3 regions of the Tessaracoccus zhenghani genome follow, and region 1 is predicted to be linked to each of the others. Evidence: riboswitches for the same ligand, from Rfam matches in the RefSeq annotation. Region 1 holds a riboswitch; each other region holds the start of a gene.

Region 1 (4,207 bases):
AGACACAGCCAGGCCGTCGCCGCGTGGGCCGCGTCGAACGGGTCAGCCACCGCGGCGCACGCCGCGATGAGCGCGCCCAGCGTGCAGCCGGTTCCGGTGACCCGGGTCAACAGCGCGTGCCCGGCGGTGACGCCGATCCTGCGCTCACCGTCGGTGATGAGGTCGCGCGCTCCCGACACCGCGACGACGGCGTGGGAGGCCCGAGCCAACAGGGTCGCCGCTTGCGCAGCCTGCTCAGGCGTGTGCGCGGTGTCGGCGCCCCGCCCCGTCACCCCGGTGCCCGCGATGTTCAGGATCTCCGAGGCGTTGCCGCGGACCACGGCCGGCGCCTCGGACAGCAACCGGCGGGCCAGCGGCGTGCGGACCGGCGCGATCCCCACCGCCGTCGGGTCCAATACCCAGGGAGTGCCCAGCGAGTGGGCCCTGGCGACGGTGGCGGGGATGCCCGCCATACCGTCGGAGGAGAGGGTGCCGAGGTTGATCAGCAGCGCGTCGGCCACCTCCACCATCGACGGCGCCTCCTCCGACGTCTCGGTCATCATGGGCCGCGCGCCCGCGGCGAGCAGGGCGTCGGCGACGAAGTTCATCGACACCGCCGCACTCAGGCAGTGCACCAGCGGCGCCCGTTCGCGCACGGCCGTGATGACGTCGGCGATCATGCGGCCACCTGACGGGAGGCGACAGCCTCGAGGTCGTCTGTGAGTTCCCGCGGCCGCAGGGCCGGGCCCACCGCACCGCACACCGCGACGAGAGCGCCGCCCAACACCATGAGGCCCACGACGGCGGCGTCGCGCCCGAACCAGCCCTCCAGCGTGGGCAGGTAGAAGGGGTACAGGGCCGGGATGACGATGGACAGGCTGTAGGCCGTGCCGTAACCCGTGGCCCGCACGGCAGTGGGGAAGCGCTCCGACAGGTACGCGCCCACTGGGCCGTAGGCAGTGACGGTCAGCACCTGCAGGGCGACGGCGCACACGGCGATCAGCCACACGGCCGGGCCGCTCATGATCGCCAGCCACAACAGCGGCGCCGACACCGCCGCGAGCACTCCCCAGATGACGAAGAACCGCCGACGGCCCAGCACGGTGGAAAGGTGCCCCGTGACACCCATCACGATGGCCTGACCGACGGCGGCGCACCCCATCACCAGGCTCACGCTCGTGGGCGCCAGCCCCACGTCGGTGCCCAGCCGGGGCGTCAGCATGATCACGGTGGTGTTGGTCAGGAACCACAAACCGCTCATCAGGCCGAACATCTGCCAGAACGCCGGTGCGTAGGCGCCGGTCAGCACTTCCAGCAGCCCGAGCCTGCGCCCCGTGGCGCGGCTGCGGTGGAACACCGGCGCGTCCGTGACGTGTCGCCCGTAGTAGATCAGCATCCCCACCGACGCCAGACCGCCCGCCGCGAAGGAGGCCCGCCAGCCCCAGGCCGCGTAGTCCTCGGCCCCGAGCGCCACCAGCAGGATGCCCGTGGCGAACGCGATGGTGGCCTGCGCCCACGGCGCCATCGACATGATCAGGCCGGAGAACAGGCCGCGGCGCCTCGGCTTCGACCACTCCATCGCGAGCGGGATCGCCGCTGAGTACTCCCCGGCGATGAAGATGCCGCCGAGGAAGCGCAGCGCGATGACGATCATGATCGCCGCGCCTCCGATCGACTCGTGTGTGGGGACGGCCGCGATGCCGAACGTGCACGCCGCGGTGCCGGCGATGGCGACCTTCGTCGTCGTGGTGCGGCCGAGGTGGTCGGCGATCTGGCCGAAGACCATGCCCCCGATGGGGCGGCCGAGCAGCATCGCCATCACGACGATGGCGCCGGTGGTGGCCGCGGCATGCGGCCCCGCGAGCACGGTCAGGGCCGGGGCCAGCGCGACGAGTGGCAGGAAGATGTGCAGTTGGTCGACGTAGTTGCCCAGGACGCCGCCGCGGAGCGCAGCCTTTCCCTCGGGAGGCAGCGTCCGCGGGGGCGCGGTGGTGGGCATTGCAAGGGTGTGTGACATGGTTCACTTCCTTCGCCGGCATGACCCGGACAGGTTCGGACGGTCCGGGCCGCATCAGCCCCATCTCAGCCCTCTGCCGAGGGCACCCGCGTGGATGGCAGCACCCTAGCCCACCGTCGGTCCGCGCTAAAGGGGGTAGCCGGACGTGGAACGCCGCCGTAGCGTTGGTGGACCGAGCAGGAGGTGGGGATGAGCCCCAAGGCATGGAGCGCCAAGCGCGAACGGCAGTACGAGCACATCAAGGAGGGCCTCGAGGAGCGCGGCGAGGACGAGGACACGGCTGAGGAGATCGCCGCCCGCACAGTGAACAAGGAGCGCGCTCGGGCAGGCGAGGCGAAGGAATCCAGCAGGTTGTCCCGCGAGGACATCTCGTCAGGCCGACGCGGTGGCCTCCGCTCCCACAATGGGCCGGGTGGCCGTACCCGGGACCAGCTCTATGAAGAGGCCAAGCGCAAGAACGTCGAGGGCCGCTCGAAGATGAACAAGGCGGAGCTGGAGAAGGCAGTCGACAAGAAGTGAATCAGCCGGCGTCGCGGACGTCCGCGATGACCTTCTCGCCGAAGTCTGCGCGGTTGAGCAGCGTGATGATCCTGCGGGCCGCCTCGTCTGGCGATGACAGACGACCCTCGTCCTTCAGTGCCTGGAACTGGTCTCGCGCCGGGAAGTCCGTGCCGCGGATGGCTTCCTGCATCTGGGTGTCCACCACCCCCGGGGCGATGGAGGCCACGCGCACGCCCTCGAGGTTCTCCTCGGCGAGCGCCACGGCGTGCATGTCGACGGCGGCCTTGCCCGCGCAGTAGGTGCTCCACGTGGTGTGGGGGCGGCGCGCCGCCCCGCTGCTGATGTGCACCACGCGCAGAGGCGCCCCAGCGGTGCGCAGCCTCACCACGGCGTCGGTCAGGATGATGGGAGCGGTCACGTTGACGTTGACCGACCGCTCGATCTCCGCCGGGTCCAGCGTGCCCACGAAGCCGATGGGCGACACCGCCCCCGCGTTGTTGATCAGGATGATGTCCGAGGCGCCCGCCAGGAACTCCGCGAGTGCGCCGGATTCCAGCCACGCGGCCAGTTCCGACGCCGACCCCAGGTCCACCTGGGCGCCGGCAGAGCGCGACACGCCGAGGACGGCCCAGCCGTCGGCCTCCAACTGCGAGGCGAGCGCGGCACCGAGGCCCTTGCTGTGGCCGGTGACGATGGCTTTTCTGGTCATGGGGTTCCTTTCTGGCAGGTCTCTCGTCGCCACCGTACCGGGCCTCCCCGAGGCCCATTGACCGGGCGATTAGGATCAGCGCATGACCCGACTGGATGCCTGGCTGTGGGCGGTGCGCGTGTACAAGACCCGCTCGCTCGCAACCTCGGCCGTGCGCGGCGGGCACGTGAGGGTGAACGACCTGCTGCCCAAGGCGTCGCAGCATGTGGTGGCGGGCCAGGTCATCCGGGTGCGTAAGGACCAGGACGAGAAGATCCTCGAGGTGGTGGACCCCGGTCTGGCCAAGCGGGTCAGCGCGCCGCTGGCGCAGGCCGCCTACATCGACCGGACGCCCGAGAAGCCGCCACCCATCCCGGAGATGGTGGGCCGCGTGGCGGTGCGCGACCGCGGAGCCGGCCGCCCGACCAAGCGTGAACGCCGGGCGATCGAGCAGCTCCGCGGCCACTAGAGTCGGCTAGGCGCCGGCCAGCAACGCCTCCTCGGCCTGCTTGGTCCAGACGCCGTTGTTCAGCTTCGCGGCGACATGCGGAAGCTTCTCCGGCATGTCCACCAGACGCGTCAGCTCGAGGTCGTGCAGCATCGGGTACACCATGATCTTGCCGCCGCTGGTGCGGTTCATCACCGAGTCGATCGCGTCCTGGAAACCCTTCATGCCGGTCACGGCGTCCAGGCTGATGTGGGTGTCGATGATGCCTTCCTCGATCTTGCGCAGCACGGTGCGCATGTCCGAGACATCCGAGCCTGAGGTGCCCAGCATGAAGATGCGGCGCTCGACGATGCCCTGGAGGTCGAAGTCGCCCAGGGTGCCGGCGGGGATGCCCGCGAAGGCGTTGAGGATCGCCCCTTCGCCGGCGAGGTCCACGGCCTGGCTGACCAGTGCCGGGACGGGCACCATGCACGCGATGTGCGTGAAACCGTGCTGCAGTTCCTCGTCGCCGGTGTTGACGTAGGTGATCGGCACGCTGCGGCCGGCGGCGATGGGATCGACGGTGCGCGACAGG
Region 2 (4,207 bases), 460 kb from region 1:
ACCTTGTTACGACTTAGTCCTAATTACCGGTCCCACCTTCGACGGCTCCCTCCCACAAGGGGTTAGGCCACCGGCTTCGGGTGTTACCGACTTTCATGACTTGACGGGCGGTGTGTACAAGCCCCGGGAACGTATTCACCGCAGCGTTGCTGATCTGCGATTACTAGCGACTCCGACTTCATGGGGTCGAGTTGCAGACCCCAATCCGAACTGAGACCGGCTTTTTGAGATTCGCTCACCCTTGCAGGTTCGCAGCTCTTTGTACCGGCCATTGTAGCATGCGTGAAGCCCTGGACATAAGGGGCATGATGACTTGACGTCATCCCCACCTTCCTCCGAGTTGACCCCGGCGGTCTCCTATGAGTCCCCGGCATTACCCGCTGGCAACATAGGACGAGGGTTGCGCTCGTTGCGGGACTTAACCCAACATCTCACGACACGAGCTGACGACAGCCATGCACCACCTGTAAACCGACCATAAAGGGGCACCTATCTCTAGATGTTTCCGGCATATGTCAAACCCAGGTAAGGTTCTTCGCGTTGCATCGAATTAATCCGCATGCTCCGCCGCTTGTGCGGGGCCCCGTCAATTCCTTTGAGTTTTAGCCTTGCGGCCGTACTCCCCAGGCGGGGTACTTAATGCGTTAGCTGCGGCACGGAGTTCGTGGAATGAACCCCACACCTAGTACCCACCGTTTACGGCGTGGACTACCAGGGTATCTAAGCCTGTTTGCTCCCCACGCTTTCGCTTCTCAGCGTCAGGAAAGGTCCAGAGAACCGCCTTCGCCACTGGTGTTCCTCCTGATATCTACGCATTCCACCGCTTCACCAGGAATTCCATTCTCCCCTACCTTCCTCAAGTCTGCCCGTATCGGAAGCAGGCTCAGGGTTAAGCCCTGAGTTTTCACTACCGACGCAACAAACCGCCTACAAGCTCTTTACGCCCAATAAATCCGGACAACGCTCGCACCCTACGTATCACCGCGGCTGCTGGCACGTAGTTAGCCGGTGCTTCTTCTGCAGGTACCGTCACTCTCGCTTCGTCCCTGCTGAAAGCGGTTTACAACCCGAAGGCCGTCATCCCGCACGCGGCGTTGCTGCATCAGACTTGCGTCCATTGTGCAATATTCCCCACTGCTGCCTCCCGTAGGAGTTTGGGCCGTATCTCAGTCCCAATGTGGCCGGTCACCCTCTCAGGCCGGCTACCCGTCGAAGCCTTGGTGAGCCACTACCTCACCAACAAGCTGATAGGCCGCGAGTCCATCCTTGACCGCCGGAGCTTTCAAACCAACACGATGCCGTGCAGGCTGGTATCCGGTATTAGCACCTGTTTCCAGGAGTTATCCCAAAGTCAAGGGCAGGTTACTCACGTGTTACTCACCCGTTCGCCACTCGTGTACCCCCGAAAGGGCCTTACCGTTCGACTTGCATGTGTTAAGCACGCCGCCAGCGTTCGTCCTGAGCCAGGATCAAACTCTCCGTTGAAAATTATCAGTACAGACACCCCAAAAGGCACCTGCTCAACTGTCAACTAGTTTGATACCGACAAAATCCAAAAAACTGGACTTTAATCAATATTAATTCAAAGGAATCCATCCCCAACCAAAGCTGGGAGACGGGTTCGCACGACAAGACTCCGAAAAGCCTTGCCAGTGCATGTATTTGGCATTGACTTAAAGCACACTGTTGAGTTCTCAAGTTTCGGGTGCGACCCGCGCTTCAACCACACCATTTTCCGTGCGATTCCCGCTTGGGGCAACTCGATCAACTTTACTTGCCGTGTTCCAGCCTGTCAAATCGGCCGGTTTGGCTTGTTCCGTTGAGTTGTATTTGCCGCTTGGGCAACCCGCAGAACTTTACTTGTTGGCCTCCCCGTGTCAAATCGCTTGATCTGGGTGGATCAGCCGCAAATAAGCATGAATTCCCATGTGACTGGGGGTTTTGCTTGTTCAGCAGTCGCTTGCGCGAAGACCAATACTAGACAGACTCTGCGGAGAAGTCAAAATCGGTGTAGGGCTGGGCTCGCCTGCCGGCTGCGCGTCGCGTCGAGTCGCGAGGCGATGTCGTCCTGACAGGGGCTTGTGCTCCCACGAGGCGAGTGCGGAGCGTTCGCCATGAGACGTCGGTGGCGGTGAGCTCCCGCTGTGGTTGGCTTCAGACACCCCACGGGTGCCCGGGCACGGGCTGAGATCAAGCTGATGCCGCTTGCGACCGTCGAACCTGTCCGGGTCATGCCGGCGAAGGAAGAGAGTCAGATGGAAATCCATCCGCAGCATCGTGCCGTCACCATCTCCGATGGCGACATCCACGTCCCGGTCACCGCCATCAGCTTGGCGGACTCCCCTGGTGACGTCCCCAATGCCGACGTGCACGTCTACCGCACGTGTGGCCCCACCGTCGATCCTGTGGAAGGGCTTGCCCCGAAGCGCCGGGAGTGGATTGCCGGGCGAGGTGACACTGAACTCCATTCGGCGCGCTCCACCGACCTGGCCGACGACGGCCGGGCGGCCGTGCGTCGTGGCGCGGCCTCCGATGAATGGCGCGGCCGCAGGCAGGAGCCCATCCGAGCCATACCCGGCAAGAGGGTGACGCAGCTGCACTATGCCCGCAATGGCGTCGTCACCCCGGAGATGCGTTACGTGGCGCTGCGCGAGGGCGTCGCCGTCGAGAAGGTGGTGGAAGAGGTGGCGTCCGGCCGAGCGATCATCCCCGCCAACATCAACCACCCTGAGGCCGAACCGATGATCATCGGCAGGGCGTTCCTGACGAAGGTCAACGCCAACATCGGCAACTCCGCCGTCACCAGTTCCATCGCGGAGGAGGTGGACAAGCTGACGTGGGCTACCCGCTGGGGCGCCGACACAGTCATGGACCTCTCCACCGGTGATGACATTCACACCACGCGCGAATGGATCGTCCGCAACAGCCCCGTGCCCATCGGTACCGTGCCGCTCTACCAGGCGCTGGAGAAGGTGGACGGCAAGGCCGAGGAGCTCACATGGAAGGTGTACCGGGACACGGTCATCGAGCAGGCCGAGCAGGGCGTCGACTACATGACCGTCCACGCCGGCGTCCTCTTGAGGTACGTGCCGCTGACGGCTGATCGCGTCACGGGCATCGTCAGCCGGGGTGGGTCGATCATGGCCGGCTGGATGCTTGCTCACCACCGGGAGTCGTTCCTCTACGAGCACTTCGACGAACTGTGCGAGATCTTCGCGGCCTACGACATCTCGTTCAGCCTGGGCGACGGGCTGCGGCCCGGCTCCATCGCCGACGCGAACGACGAGGCTCAGTTCGCCGAGCTGCGCACCCTCGCCGAGCTGACGAAGCGGGCCTGGGAGTACGACGTGCAGGTAATGGTGGAGGGCCCCGGCCACATCCCGCTGAACCTCGTGGAGGAGAACGTACGCCTCGAGCAGGACTGGTGCCACGGCGCGCCGTTCTACACGCTGGGGCCGCTGGTCACCGACATCGCCCCGGGGTACGACCACATCACCTCCGCCATCGGGGCCGCAGTGATCGCCATGCACGGCACCGCGATGCTCTGTTACGTCACCCCCAAGGAACACCTGGGGCTGCCGAACCGCGACGACGTGAAGACCGGCGTCATCACGTACAAGATTGCGGCCCACGCCGCCGATGTCGCCAAGGGACACCCCGGGGCGCAGGTCCGCGACGACGCCTTGAGCAAGGCGCGGTTCGAGTTCCGGTGGCACGACCAGTTCGCGCTGTCGCTCGACCCGGACACCGCCATCGCGTTCCACGACGAGACCCTGCCCGCGGAGCCGGCGAAGACGGCGCACTTCTGCTCGATGTGTGGGCCGAAGTTCTGCTCGATGAAGATCAGCGGCGACATCAGGGCCCGGTTCGGTTCCGGTGTCGACGCGGAGTCGGGCATGGCGGCGAAGTCGCGGGAGTTCAGGGAGATGGGTGCACAGGTGTACCTGGACATCTCCGAGGCGCAGAGCGCCTGATTCTGGCGGGCTGGCCGCGGCCCGGAGGGATCGCGGCTAGCCTCGGCCCATGGGGGACAAGTCGTCGACCGCGTTCAATTTCAAGCGGTGGAAGCACTTCGGTAAAGATCGCTTATACGTGATTCGCTCCAGTGACGGGGTGCAGCTGGGTTATCAGGACATGGATGCCCACACGCTGCACCCAGAGTCACCGGAGCTCTCCGCGGAACTCGAGGCGGCCGTTGGCTATTGGC
Region 3 (4,207 bases), 750 kb from region 1:
CGGGCCTGGGCGCGGCCGCTCAGCCAGAGAGCGGCGGACACGATGACGAGCTGGGTGATCGACAGGGCGGCGGCCGACGGCAGGTCGAGGAGTTGCGTGGTGAGGAACCAGATCTCGGTCTCGATGGTGCGGTAGCGGGTCTGGCCCAGCACCATCACAATGCCGTAGCTGGAGGCGCTGAACAGGAACACCAGGGATGCGCCGGAGACAATCGCCGGCGTCAGGGCCGGCAGCGTCACGGTGCGCAGTGTGCGGAGGGGAGAGGCGCCCAGCGTGCCGGCGGCCTGGGCCAGGCGCGGGTCGAGGCGCGCCCAGAGGGTGCCCACCGTGCGCACGATCACGGAGTAGTTGAAGAACACCATCGCGGCGAGGATGGCGGCCGGGGTGCCGGCCAGGCCGAGCCAGCCGAGCAGCCCGTCGGGGCGCAGCAATGAGCCGAATGCGACGCCCACCACCACCGTGGGCAGCACGAAGGGGATGGTGATGAGGGCGCGCAAGGTGTCGCGGCCGCGGAACCGGCAGCGGTAGAGGAGGTAGGCGCCCGGCAACCCGAGCACCAGACACAGCAGCGTGGAGGCGGTGGCCGTGCCGAGGGTGAACCAGATGGCCCCCCAGGTGCGGCGGGAGCCGAAGACTGAACTGAAACCCTCGAGCGTCCATGAGGTGTCGTCGTGGAAGCCCCGCAGCACGAGCGCGGCGGCGGGCCACGCGAAGAAGAGCGTCAGGAAGGCGGCCGGAACGAGCGCCGTCAGCGCCCATCCCAGCCGCCAACCCAGGGTCGATCTCACCCCATGGCCTCGGTCCAGTCACGGATCCACTGGTCGCGGTTCGCGTCGATCTCTTCGGGGGAGACCTCCACCGGCGACGGTGCCAGCGGCGCGAAGCGGGCCCACTCCTCGGGCAGTTCGGTGTCGGTCGCCGCAGGGTACATGTACATCTCGGTGGGGAACACGCTCTGCACCTCGGGGCTGAGCAGGAAGTCGACGAAGGCGCGGGCGCCTTCCTCGTTCTGGGCGCCCGCGAGGACGCCGGCGTACTCGACCTGGCGGAAGCACGTGTCCAGCAGCGCTTCGGTGGTGGATTCGTCCCCGTCCACTGTGTACGCGGGGGAGGTGGCGTAGCTCAGCACCAGCGGGCGGGGCCCTGCGCCGTCGGCGCCCGAGAAGTCCGTGTAGTAGGCCTCGGTCCAACCCGAGGCGACCTTCAGGCCGTTGTCCGCCAGGGCGGACCAGTAGTCGAGCCAGCCGTCGCCCTTCTCGCCGATGGTGGCGAGCAGGAAGGCCAGGCCCGGCGAGGAGGACGCCGGGTGGGTCACGACGAGGAGGTCCTTGTATTCGGGTTTGAGGAGGTCGTCGAGGGTGGCCGGGATGGTCAGGTCGTGCTCGGCGAACCAGCGCTTGTCGGCGTTGATGCACACGTCGCCGAAGTCGATGGGCGTGAGGCCCTCGGTGGCCATGGCCCTGGCCTCCTCCGGGAGGGCCTCTGACTCGTAACCGGAGAGGACACCCTCCTCCGCGGCGCGCGAGGCGTAGGTGTTGTCGATGCCGAACACCACGTCGCCGAGCGGCGAGTCCTTCGTGAGGATGAGCTGGTTGACCAGGGTGCCGCTGTCGCCGGGCTGGACGTAGGTCACGTCCAGGCCGGATTCCTCGGCGAACCGGGCCTTGAGGTCGTCCGGCAGGCTGAACGAATCGTGGGTCACCACCGTCAAGGTCGACGACGAGGTGAGCGCCTCGGACGTCTCGCGCGCGGGGCCTTCCGTGCCCCCCGGGGTGGCCGCTCCGCCGCAGGCCGCCAGCGCCAGCACGGCGGCGGCCGCGATGGCAGAGTGTACGAAGAACTTCATGTCCGCTCCTTCAAGAGGAGGGCTCGGCGGATGCCGAGGAGAATTCCCAACTCCCTACGCCGGTGCTAACCGGATCAGGTTTGAGGGTCTGCGGCCTCCCGCACTCTCAGCGCCCCGGTGGCGCTCCCCTGTGTTCGGCGTCCACCTTAGCGCAGTCCGGGAAGTGCTCTCCAGGGGGTTCGCGGCTGACGGGCGTCTGTCAGGAACCGCTGGAGTCCGTGATCCGCAGCAGGGCGTCGCGGATCTGGCGCGCACGGCGTGGGCCGATCCCGTCGATCTCCATCAACTGCGACACGGAGGCGCCGAACATCTCCTGCAGGGTGTACCTGCCCACCAGCTTCGACACCATCGGCGCCGGTAACCGGCCCACCCGGGAGAGGAGTCGCACGCCGCGCGTCTCCAGGCTCTGTTCCAGGTTGGCGTTCGCCCCGAACCCCAGCCGCTCCGCCACCAGGCCGCCGCTGAAGAGTTCCTCGGGAGAGAAGTTGTGCAGGGCCAGCAGGTCGAATTCCGAGGGGTCCGACAGGTTGTGCGCGTAGTCCTCCGTCAGCAGATCCGCGACCCCCTCGAAGTGGCTGGCCAGTTCCGTGTGCTGCAGCGCGACCATCCTCCCCTCGACCCCGAGGATGTCCACATGGAACTGCATCTCCGTGGACAACCTGCGGGTGAGTTCCAGGCGGTGCGCGACGTGGGTGAGGTCGCGCAGGGTGACCTGCTCGCCGATCTCGAGCAGCGTGAACTGCTCCATCTGGTCTGTGAGCCGCGTGACGACGCGCGACAGAGTGGCCAGCGTCTGGTTCGCCCGGCTGATCACCTGGGGCACGGTCTCGACGGGATGGCGCCGGCCCCCCAGGAAGAGGGAGACGGTGCTCATAGAGGCCGATACGGTGACCACCGGCACGCCGGCAGACTGGGCCGTGCGGTCCGCCGACCGGTGCCTGGTGCCCGTCTCGGCCGTGGGAAGATCGCCCTCCGGCACGAGGTGCACGCCGGCGGCCACGATGCGGCTGAGGTCGTTGGAGAGGATGATCGCCCCGTCGAGCTTCGCGAGTTCGCGGAGATTCTGCTCGGTGCAGTCGACGCCGAGTTGGAAGCCGCCCGAGCACACCTGCTGGACCCTCGTGTTGTTGCCGAGCACGATGAGGGCGCCGGTGCGGCCGAGCAGGATGCGATCCAGGCCCCCGCGCAGCTGGGTGCCCGGCGCGAGCAACCGCAGATAGCGGCGGATGGCGGACCTTGGCACCTGGACTCCTTACGTCGGGGTCAGTCTACGGGGCGTCGTCGTACAGCTTGCGGCGCCTGTCACGGCGCTTGACGCGTCGGACCGGGGGCCGGTCCTCGAAGAGGATCCCGACCACCATGACGAGGCCCCCGATGGCGGCGATGAGGAAGAAGATCGCGCCCAGCGCGGGGTAGCCCAGTAGGTGGGGCCCGACGTCGGCGACCATCAGCAGGGCGGCCGCCACCGTGATCGCGGCCAGGATCAGCGCGACCGACACCCGGTTGGCCACCTGGTGCAGCACCATGTGGAGCCGGTCCTCGTCGACGGCGTTGATGTTGAAGCTCAACTCGCCCTCGGCGAGGGAGTCGAGGATGCGGTTCGCGCGGCGGGGGAGCCGCTCGATGAACTCCTTGCCCTCCAGCCCGCTCAGCAGCGTCTGGCCGGCGCTCGGGCTGAAACCGGCGCGGAGGATGGTGGAGACGTTGGCGCGGATGGCCTCGATGGGCGTGAAGCCGGGATCCAGGTGCTGCGTGGCCTGATCCAGGTTCAGCAGCGCCTTGCCCACCATCGTCATCTCCGCGGGAGGACGGAGTCCGTGTTCCCCTGAGAGCCGGGCCAGTTCCATCAGCACGGTGCCCGCCTGGAGATCCGGGCCCATGGCGAGCGTGGTGGACACGAGGTGGGTGACGGAGTCACGGAAGGCCGCCGCATCGTAGTCCTCCAGCGGGTGGCCCATCCCGGCCAGCACCATGGCCGCGGCCTCGCCGTCGGCGTCGCCGATGGCCACGAGCAGCTTCACCAGCGACGTCCGGACCCGCGCGGGCAGACGCACCACCATGCCCACGTCGAGGATGGCGATGCGGTGGTCCGGGGTGAGGAACAGGTTGCCGGGGTGGGGATCCGCGTGGAGGATGCCGTCCACCAGCATGGCCTTCAGCATGAAGTGGAACAGCGAACCCGCCAGCGCCGGGCCGTCGACGTCGAGCAGTTCGATCCTGCCGACGTCGGTGATCTTCTTCCCGGGCATCAACTCGAGCGTGAGCACCTCGTCTGTGGAGTAGTCGTCGATGGGGGTGGGCACCACGAGGTCGCGTTCGTCCTCGGCGAGGTCCGCGAACAGGCGCAGGTTCGCCGCCTCC

What was found. Region 1 has a riboswitch for thiamine pyrophosphate ahead of ACX1DX_RS11195 (MFS transporter). Riboswitches for the same ligand answer to the same signal wherever they lie in the genome.
Region 2: it holds a riboswitch for thiamine pyrophosphate, as region 1 does, so the genes downstream of both, thiC (phosphomethylpyrimidine synthase ThiC) here and ACX1DX_RS11195 (MFS transporter) in region 1, are expected to answer to the same signal.
Region 3: it holds a riboswitch for thiamine pyrophosphate, as region 1 does, so the genes downstream of both, ACX1DX_RS07780 (thiamine ABC transporter substrate-binding protein) here and ACX1DX_RS11195 (MFS transporter) in region 1, are expected to answer to the same signal.

What each region holds. Positions count from the first base shown of each region.
Region 1 is NZ_CM137275.1:2,362,925-2,367,131, forward strand. Features, by position in the region: gene thiM (hydroxyethylthiazole kinase) at 1-659, opposite strand, end outside; gene ACX1DX_RS11195 (MFS transporter) at 656-1,996, opposite strand; TPP riboswitch at 1,987-2,096, opposite strand; gene ACX1DX_RS11200 (plasmid stabilization protein) at 2,186-2,515, shown strand; gene ACX1DX_RS11205 (SDR family NAD(P)-dependent oxidoreductase) at 2,517-3,206, opposite strand; gene hslR (Hsp15 family ribosome-associated heat shock protein) at 3,289-3,654, shown strand; gene ACX1DX_RS11215 (alcohol dehydrogenase catalytic domain-containing protein) at 3,661-4,207, opposite strand, start outside.
Region 2 is NZ_CM137275.1:1,904,086-1,908,292, forward strand. Features, by position in the region: rRNA gene ACX1DX_RS09140 (16S ribosomal RNA) at 1-1,485, opposite strand, end outside; TPP riboswitch at 2,156-2,264, shown strand; gene thiC (phosphomethylpyrimidine synthase ThiC) at 2,256-3,974, shown strand; gene ACX1DX_RS09150 (nuclease-related domain-containing protein) at 4,093-4,207, shown strand, end outside.
Region 3 is NZ_CM137275.1:1,613,901-1,618,107, reverse strand. Features, by position in the region: gene ACX1DX_RS07785 (ABC transporter permease) at 1-788, opposite strand, end outside; gene ACX1DX_RS07780 (thiamine ABC transporter substrate-binding protein) at 785-1,846, opposite strand; TPP riboswitch at 1,881-1,986, opposite strand; gene disA (DNA integrity scanning diadenylate cyclase DisA) at 2,046-3,089, opposite strand; gene ACX1DX_RS07770 (ABC1 kinase family protein) at 3,115-4,207, opposite strand, start outside.